DNA from 2 places in the Streptomyces sp. NPDC051662 genome. Region 1 is predicted to be linked to the other one. Evidence: riboswitches for the same ligand, from Rfam matches in the RefSeq annotation. Region 1 holds a riboswitch; the other holds the start of a gene.
The links. A riboswitch is a leader RNA that binds a small molecule or an ion and turns the genes downstream of it on or off. The one in region 1 is predicted to bind cyclic di-AMP.
Positions count from the first base shown of each region.

Region 2: it holds a riboswitch for cyclic di-AMP, as region 1 does, so the genes downstream of both, AB0M67_RS30860 (NlpC/P60 family protein) here and AB0M67_RS34920 (transglycosylase SLT domain-containing protein) in region 1, are expected to answer to the same signal.

Region 1 covers NZ_JBFAZD010000031.1:61,275-65,682, reverse strand. The annotation lists gene AB0M67_RS34930 (SAM-dependent methyltransferase) at 1-298, shown strand, start outside; gene AB0M67_RS34925 (amino acid permease) at 566-1,873, shown strand; gene AB0M67_RS34920 (transglycosylase SLT domain-containing protein) at 1,980-2,810, opposite strand; cyclic di-AMP (ydaO/yuaA leader) riboswitch at 2,815-2,969, opposite strand; gene AB0M67_RS34915 (NAD(P)-dependent oxidoreductase) at 3,658-4,408, opposite strand, start outside.
Region 2 covers NZ_JBFAZD010000023.1:65,931-70,338, reverse strand. The annotation lists gene AB0M67_RS30865 (N-acetylmuramoyl-L-alanine amidase) at 1-1,012, opposite strand, end outside; gene AB0M67_RS30860 (NlpC/P60 family protein) at 1,354-2,598, opposite strand; cyclic di-AMP (ydaO/yuaA leader) riboswitch at 2,606-2,769, opposite strand; gene AB0M67_RS30855 (ATP-dependent DNA helicase) at 3,229-4,408, shown strand, end outside.

The DNA.
Region 1 (4,408 bases):
CATCGTCGGCACCCTGGTGGAAGCCCTTCCCCCCGGCAGCTATCTGGTGCTCTCGCACGCGGCGTCCGATCTCTACCCCGACCTCGTGGAACAGGTGGTCGCGCAGTACAAGCGGGGTGGCATCACGCTGGGCTTCCGTACCCGTGAGGGCGTGGCGCGGTTCTTCGAGGGCATGGACCTCGCCGAGCCGGGACTGGTCACGGCCCCGCACTGGTACCGGGACACAGACGCGCCGACGGAGGAGGAGAGCGGCGGCTACGACAGCGGGATCTACGCCGCGGTCGGCCGCGTGCGCTGACCTTTCCGTCGCTCCGTCGCTCTGTCGAGACCGGCTCGTTTTGCCTGGGGGTGCGTGGTCCGGGGAGACTGCGGGATGCCGCAGATCCCCCCACAAGCCCCGAAGGCAGCCTGACCGCTCATGCACGACCAGAACCCGCCCGACATCTCACCCCGGACAGCGCCCGATCGGACAAACGCCGACATAGGCAGAGATAACGGGACAGATGCCTACACGGCCACAGCTCACATACCGCTCGCCGGTGGGCTCAAGCAGCGCCATCTGACCATGCTCGGGCTCGGCGGGGTCATCGGCGCCGGGCTCTTCGTCGGATCGGGGGCCGGCATCGCGATGGCCGGGCCCGGGATCGTCGTCTCGTATCTGATCGCGGGCGCGCTCGCGATGTGCGTGATGCGGATGCTGGGCGAGATGTCGGCCGCGATGCCGGCGTCGGGTTCGTTCTCCGTGTACGCCGAGCGGGCGCTCGGCCGGTGGGCGGGGTTCAGCGCGGGCTGGCTGTACTGGTTCCTGCTGGTCGTCGTCCTCGCGGTGGAGGCGACGGGCGCGGCGCGGATCGCGAACGGCTGGCTCCCGTCGGTGCCGCAGTGGGCGTGGGTGCTGCTCTTCATGGTGTTCTTCACCGGTACGAACCTCGCCGCCGTGAAGAACTTCGGCGAGTTCGAGTTCTGGTTCGCGGCCCTGAAGGTGTTCGCGATCGTCACGTTCCTGGCCCTCGGGCTGCTGGCCGTCTTCGGTCTGCTGCCCGACACCGATCCCGTCGGCCTCACCCATCTCGCGGGACAGGACGGCTTCCTGCCGAACGGCTGGCAGGGCGTCATCTCCGGGGTGCTCGCCGTCGTCTTCGCCTTCGGCGGTCTGGAGGTCGTCACGATCGCGGCGGCCGAGTCCGACGACCCGGTGCGCTCGGTGTCCCGGGCGGTACGCAGCGCGGTCTTCCGGATCCTGTTCTTCTACGTCGGATCGATGCTGGTCATCGTGACGGTACTGCCCTGGACGGCACAGCAGGCGGGGCTGAGCCCCTATGTCACCGTCCTCGACGCGATCGGCGTGCCGTCCGCCGGGCAGATCATGAACATCGTGGTGTTCGTGGCCCTGCTGTCGGCGCTCAACGCCAACCTCTACGGATCATCCCGGATGGTCTTCTCGCTGGCCGAGCGGGGCGAGGCGCCGAGGTCCCTGCTGAAGGTGAGCGACGGTGGTGTGCCCCGGCGGGCGGTCCTCGCGTCCGTGGCGTTCGGCTTCGTCTCGGTGCTGCTCAATCTGAAATGGCCCGACTCGGTCTTCCTGTACATGCTCAACGCGGTCGGCGCGGTGCTCCTCTTCGTCTGGGCCCTGATCGCCGTGTCGCAGTTGCGGCTGCGCGGGCGTATCGAGAGGGAGGCACCGGAGCGACTGGTGCTGAGGATGTGGCTCTTCCCGGGGCTGACCTGGGCCACACTCGCCGCGATGGCGGTCGTCTTCGGTCTGATGCTGACGAATGAAGAGGCGCGCCCGCAGTTGCTCTGGTCCCTGGGGGCGACGGCGCTCGTCCTGGCGGCGGCGGGGGTACGGGAGCTGCGCGCCCGGCGCGCCTGACCTCGGGGTACGCGGGAGCCGGGGGGGGGAGAAGAAGCCCGGAACGCGGCAGGGCCGGACCGGCCCCGAGGGCGGTCCGGCCTGCCGTGAGCGGTGTGAGGGCCTGTCAGTAGGGGCCGTTCACGTTGTCGATCGAACCGTACCGGTCGGCCGCGTAGTTGGACGCGGCGGTGATGTTGGCGACCGGGTCGTAGCTGTCCGTCGACGTACCGGGCACGTGGTAGGCCTCGAACGTGGGGTCGATGACCTGGAGGAGCCCCTTGGACGGGGTGCCGGCGGCGGCGTTGGAGTCCCAGTTGTTGATGGCCCACGGGTTGCCCGAGGACTCGCGCATGATGTTGCGGAGGATGCCGTCGTACGAGCCGGGGATGCCCTGCGCCGCCATGACGTCCAGCGACTCCCGGATCCAGCCGTCGAGGTTGTCGGCGTAGGTCGTCGTGGCGGTCGCGGTGGCCGCGGCGCCCGTATCGGCCGAGGCGCTCGCGTCGGCGCTCTCCTCGGCGGCCGGCGCGGCAGCCTCGTCGGCGGCGGTGGTGTCAGTGGTGGAGTCGGCTGTGGAGTCGGCCGGGGCCTCCGACGCGGACTCCGTTCCCAGCGTCAGTGTGAGACCGGGGTGGATCAAGCACGGGTCGCCGCCGATGACATCGCGGTTGTCCTCGTAGAGCTGCTGCCATCCGCCGCTCAGCGAGTACTCGTCCGCGATCTTGGAGAGCGAGTCGCCCCAGACGACGGAGTAGGTCGTCGGGGTGTCCGTCTGGACGACGGCGGCCGGAGTCAGGGTCACCTCGGCGGTGGCGGCGGTGTGCGCCGGGGCAGCCTCGGCGGTGGTGGCGGCCAGCAAGGGGAAGGCGAGTACGGCACCGCCCGTGCCCGCGGTGACGAGACCTCTGGCAACGGGGCTGTTCTTGGGACGACGGTGCTTAGCCTTTGAGGCCATGACGAATTCCTCTCCTGCGCCTGCGAGGTGAGCTGTCGGGTTCGGGCTGGAGATGCCCGGCCGCATGGTGAATGCGGCTTGACCCCAAGCCGGTCCGGAGTACGGATCGGCGACTTACCTGGGTCCCCCGCTCCTGCCGGGCGTGGGTGGGTGTGTGTTTCCGGACGGCGGCAGGATTCGGCGTTCCATCCGGAGTGACGAGAACGTAAGCGAGGACGCCCGGGCGAAACAAGCCCTGAATTCACAACGGAATCCAATTCATGAATCCGGCCAGAAATGATCTCGTTATCGGCCCGATACCGGGGAACTCAACTCGCCTTCCCCGTACGCGAAATGGACGAGGGGGCGGGCCGACAGCCGGGTACTTACGTGACACACATCACGCGCATGACGGAAATGTCCAGGTCACAACCGTGCACAGAGAGCGGAAAGCCGTGCGAACGATACAGAAATGGACTTCAGGGAGAACGGAGATAAATCGCCCATAAAGGCGCGGTGCGCGGTATCGGATCCGACCTGTCGACCGACCCCCACAAGGGCCCTGGCGGGCCGCTTCTCGCGGCCATTGATCCACCCGTCGTACCACTCGGCGCCATTACTGGCGGAGCCGCGAGCGCGTTTCTGACTCACTCTCACATACGAACCCGACCACGGGTCATGTGGCAGTTCTGTGGCGGCCTTTCACCGAAGAGCTGATCGAATGCGACGACTGCCCTTTCAGTAAAAGGAAGTTCGCGGCGGAAACGTGAGACGGGTGGTGGCGCTGCCGGAGTTGCCCTCCGGCAGCGCCACCACCCGTCGGTGACCCGGCGCCTGATCGCCCGCTTCACGGGCGGCGGCGCGAAGCTCAGTCCGTCTCCGCGATCTCCTCCCGCCCCGCCGCGGTGAACCCGAGGAGTGCGCGGCTGCGGGTGGTGTCGAACAGCGACGCGTGACCGTCCAGCGCGCCCCGGATCTCGCTGGTGGGGTGGTACGCCGCCAGCAGTTCCCGGGTGGGCTCCAGGGCGGCGCTGTCGGGCGCGGCCACATTGACGACATGGTGGCCGGTGAGGTCCGCCGTCAGGGCGGCCCGTACGGCTCGGGCGGCGTCCGGGGTGTGCAGCCACCCCCACAGTTCCCGGCGGTTGGACGCGGGGTCGCCGTGCACCTCGGCCAGCCGCTCCCGCAGCCGGGCGCCCGCGCCGACGAACGGGAACCGCAGCATGACGGTGACCGTGCCGTGGCGCCGGGTCGTGAACTCCGCGGCCTTCTCCGACATGACCTTGGACAGGCCATAGGAGTCGACGGTGAGATCGGGGTGGTCCTCGTCGACGGGGACATATACCGGGTGCAGATCCCGGTCGGCCCACGCGATGCCGACGGCCGACGCGCTGGAGGCGCCGACGACGCGCGGCACACCGAGGCGGCCGGCCTCCTGGAACACCAGATAGGCGGCGAGGACGTTGACGCGCAGGGTCTCGTCCTCCGACACGATGCCGGGCGCCGGGTACGCCGCGAGATGGACGACCCCGGCGAACACACCGTCCTCCCCCGCCGCCTCCCGGGTCGCGGCGAAGCACTCCGTAACCGTCCTCGCCTCGCTCAGATCGCCGGTGACG
Region 2 (4,408 bases), on a different contig from region 1:
CGCTCTTCCAGGCGAGCAGGTCGGCCAGGCTCTTGATCATGGCTTCGGTCGGCTTCGGGTCGGGGCCGGTGTCCTCGCCGCCCTCGCTGTTGTTCGGCTCGAAGTTGCCGAGCATCGCGACACCGAAGGTGTTGGTGTTGAAGCCGGACGCGTGGCCGCCGAGGATGCCGGGAATCGCGGTGCCGGGCTGCATCTCGATGGAGCCCTTGCGGCCTTCCCAGATGCCGCCGAAGCGGTCGACGATGAAGTGGTAGGGGAAGTCGCCGTAGCCCAGGACCTTGATGTGCTGGACGTAGATGCCGTTGATGATCTGCGGCACCTGCTCCTGGGTGTAGGAGTTGTTCCCCGTCACGGTGTGATGGACGACGGCGGCCTTGATCGAGGGCTGGGTCTTGTACCCGGGATCGGCCAGCGCCTCGTCCGCGCCCCAGTCCTTCCGCAGCTTGATGTCCGGCTGTCCGGTCCGCGCGGACCGCGGCTGGTTGTCCGGGGAAGAGGCGGCCGGGCTCTGGGCCGGGTCGATGAACGACAGCCGCAGGTCCTGCGGCAGGCTGCCCTTCGGGGAGGTGAAGCGGACCTCCACCCCGTCCGCGTCGTCCGTGTAGAAGGCGGGCGCGCCGGCCCGCTTCGCCTCCTCGGCCACGCCCTCGTCAAGCTCCAGGGGAACCTCCCGCCACGACTCCCAGGCCCCGTCGCGGTGGATCCGCGTCTCCGCGGTCAGCCCCTCGTCGACGGCGGATCCCTTCTTCCAGCTGAGGCCGATCGAGGAGAAGCTCTCCCCGGTGATCTCCCCGGTGGAGAACACCTTCCCGGCCCCTGATCCCGCCTTCGCCGACAGGACGCCGGAGGGCTTGCCAACGTTGTCGGTGAGCGTGGTGTCCTCGACCTGAGAGGAATCCGCCGCCGTCGCCTCAAGCGCCGTCGCCGCGGTGCTGGTTCCCGCGACGGCGAGGGGCGTCGTCAGTGACACCACCCCGAGAGCTATCGCGGGGATCGATGTACGAAATCGCATGAACTTCCCTATGTCGTACCCATGCCTCAAGCCGCAGCACGAGGAGACACGACGTGGTGACCGATCGATGTCGCGCCGGGCTCGCACGCCTGAGGGCCTCGGTTCATCGCGCGGAGGAGCCCCGGCCGACAGGCCGTCAGCTCTGCTCTGCGCACGTTGTACATGAGGTCAGACGCACGCTCCGCGCAGGCAGTTCTTGATGTGGCGGAACTTTCTGGGACCGGCGCTCCCCAACGGCCCGCACTTCGGTTTCGGAGCGAGCTGTCGCAGACGGCGAGTTGACGACACAGATCGCCGGGAATCCGACAGGTCCCCAGCGGCCCTACTCCGCTCGCCGGCTGTCAGGCGGGGCGGATGCTTCCGTAGATCGGCATGTAGTAGATCGACTCCTCGCGAACGTTCGCGCCCGGCTTGGGGGCGTGGATCATCATGCCGTCGCCGATATAGATCCCGACATGGCTGATGTCGTCGTAGAAGAAGACCAGGTCACCGGGGAGCAGATCGTCGGTCGCGACGCGCGTGCCGGCCTTCACCTGTTCCCAGGTGGTGCGCGGCAGCTCCACGCCCGCCTCCTTCCAGGCGGCCTGGGTCAGGCCCGAGCAGTCGTACGAGCTGGGGCCCGTGGCGCCCCAGACGTACGGCTTGCCTATCTGGGCGCGGGCGAAGGAGAGGACCTTGGCGGCCTTGGTGGCGTAGCTGCCGTCGGAGGCTCCGGTGCCGCCGCTTGTGCCGCTGCCTGCGCCTGTTCCTGTGCCCGTTCCCGTTCCGGTGCCGGTGTCCGTGCCTGAGCCTGTGCCGCTCTGGCCCGAGCCCGTCCCCGTGCCGGTCGACGGGGTCCTGGCCTGCTGTTCCTTGCGCTTGCGCTCGGCCTCCGTCTTCGCGCGGGCCTCCAGTTTGGCCCGCGCCTCCGCCTTGCGGCGGGCCTCCTCTTCCTTCTTGCGCTCCAGCGCGGCCAGCCGCGCCTTCTCCTCCGTGGTCAGCTTCGACAGCAGCGCACGCGCCGCGCCGAGCTTCTGCTGCACGCCCTGCTTGCTGGTACGCAGCGCGGCCTGCGAGGCGGTGAGCGACTCCAGGTCCTTCGACGCCCGCGCCCGCTGCTTCGCGGCGGCGGCCTGCTGTGTCTGGTAGTCGGTGAGGACACCGCGCTGACGCTCCGTCAGCCGGTCCGTCACCTGCTTCTGCTCGAAGAACGCCTGCGGGCTGTCCGCGAAGAGCAGGGCGGCGGTCGGGGTGACCGCGCCTTCCCGGTACTGCGCGGCTGCGAACGAGCCGAGCGTACGCCGGGCCTCATTCAGCTTGTCCGCGCGCTTGGCGACCTCGTCGAGCACGCGGTCGACCGCGCGCTTCTGCTTCTGCGTGGCCTCTTTCGCCCTGTTGTACTTCTGTGTCTCACTGCCGGCCTGGCGGTACAGATCGTCGACCTTCTTCTGTACCTCCTCCATGGACGGCTTCGGCTCGACGGGCGCGGCGCTCGCGCTCTGCGCCGAGAGCAACGTGACCGAGGCGAGCGCGGCTGTCGTGAGCCCGACAGCGGGAGAGGCGGTACGTACTCCGCTGAGACTGCGCGGCTTGCGATGCGACGCCAAGGTCTGCATCTCCTTCCGTGGACCGCCTACCGGGTTAGCTGTCGGGTTCGGGCGGAACGGAAGGTTGCCCTACGGGCCTTGAGCGAAAGGCCCGATTCACCCCGGTTGTGCACTGTGGGTCCCCGGTTTCGAACTTCCTTGGGGAAAGTCCGAATTCGGCGTGGGCCGCCCGCTTGGCGTGGGTCGCCGTTGGGGGTACGGGCTGCCTGATCGAGCACGCTAGCCAAAGTGTGGTGCTGGTGTGAAGGTCGATGGCCGATATGCCCGATACATTTTCGTGACCATTTGCGCGTGCGATGTGTGAAACGGGTCGGCGACGCTTTTCCGCCACGATGAGTGACCGGGGCGCCGCCCGTGGTGATGGCGAGGCGAGTGACCGTACGGGTGGGGCATGCCGGGGAATTCTGGAGCCGGGCGCGGTGTGTCAGTAGGGCGGCCTAGGTCCTGTCTGGCAAATAGCGCCGTCCGCCCGAAGGGTGGGGCTCGCGGCGTCTGGTGCGTGCGATCGCAAGGCGGAGGGTCTCCCCTGTACTGGACGTACTGGGGTGATCCCGACAACGCGGCGAGCGTGCGTGCCAGGCGTCGCGAGCCAGGCGGGATTTGTCAGACAGGGCCTAGACTCGGAGAGCGATGAGCAGCCTCTTTGACGACAGTTTCCTGGCGGACCTCCAGCCCTCCGGCGACGAGCATCCACCGCCGCCCGAGGACGACACCGAGCACGCACCGGAGCAGGTGCCCGACGACCTCTTCCAGGGGGCCTATGACATGCCTCCCACGCGGGACCAGTACCACCGCGACGGCGCCCCGCGCACGGTCGTGGACCCCGCCGCGCTGCTCGAAGGGCTGAACGAGGAGCAGCGCGCGGCCGTCGTGCACACCGGCACGCCGCTGCTCATCGTGGCCGGGGCCGGGTCGGGCAAGACCCGGGTGCTGACCCACCGGATCGCGTATCTGCTGGGCAGCCGCGGCGCCCATCCCGGTCAGATACTGGCGATCACCTTCACGAACAAGGCCGCGGGCGAGATGAAGGAGCGCGTCGGCCAGCTCGTCGGCCCGCGCGCCAACGCCATGTGGGTCATGACGTTCCACAGCGCCTGCGTACGGATCCTGCGGCGCGAGTCGAAGAGGCTCGGGTTCACCTCGTCGTTCTCCATCTACGACGCCGCCGACTCCAAGCGTCTGATGGCCCTGGTCTGCCGTGATCTGGACCTCGACCCCAAGCGCTACCCGCCCAAGTCCTTCAGCGCCAAGATCTCGAATCTGAAGAACGAGCTGATCGACGAGGAGACCTTCGCCGACCAGGCCACCGACGGCTTCGAGAAGATGCTCGCCGAGGCCTACCGGATGTACCAGGCGCGGCTGCGCGAGGCCAACGCGCTGGACTTCGACGACATCATCATGACCACCGTCCATCTGCTCCAGGCGTTCCCCGATGTCGCCGAGCACTACCGGCGGCGCTTCCGGCATGTCCTGGTGGACGAGTACCAGGACACCAACCACGCGCAGTACACCCTCGTACGCGAGCTGGTGGGCCCCTCCGGCGAGGAGCACGACCCGGCGGAGCTGTGTGTCGTCGGAGACGCCGACCAGTCGATCTACGCCTTCCGGGGCGCCACGATCCGTAACATCCTCCAGTTCGAGGAGGACTACCCGGACGCGACGACCATTTTGCTGGAGCAGAACTACCGCTCCACGCAGACGATTCTGAGCGCCGCCAACGCGGTCATCGAGCGGAACGAGAGCCGCCGCCCGAAGAATCTGTGGACGAAGGCCGGCGCGGGCGCCCAGATCACCGGCTATGTCGCGGACA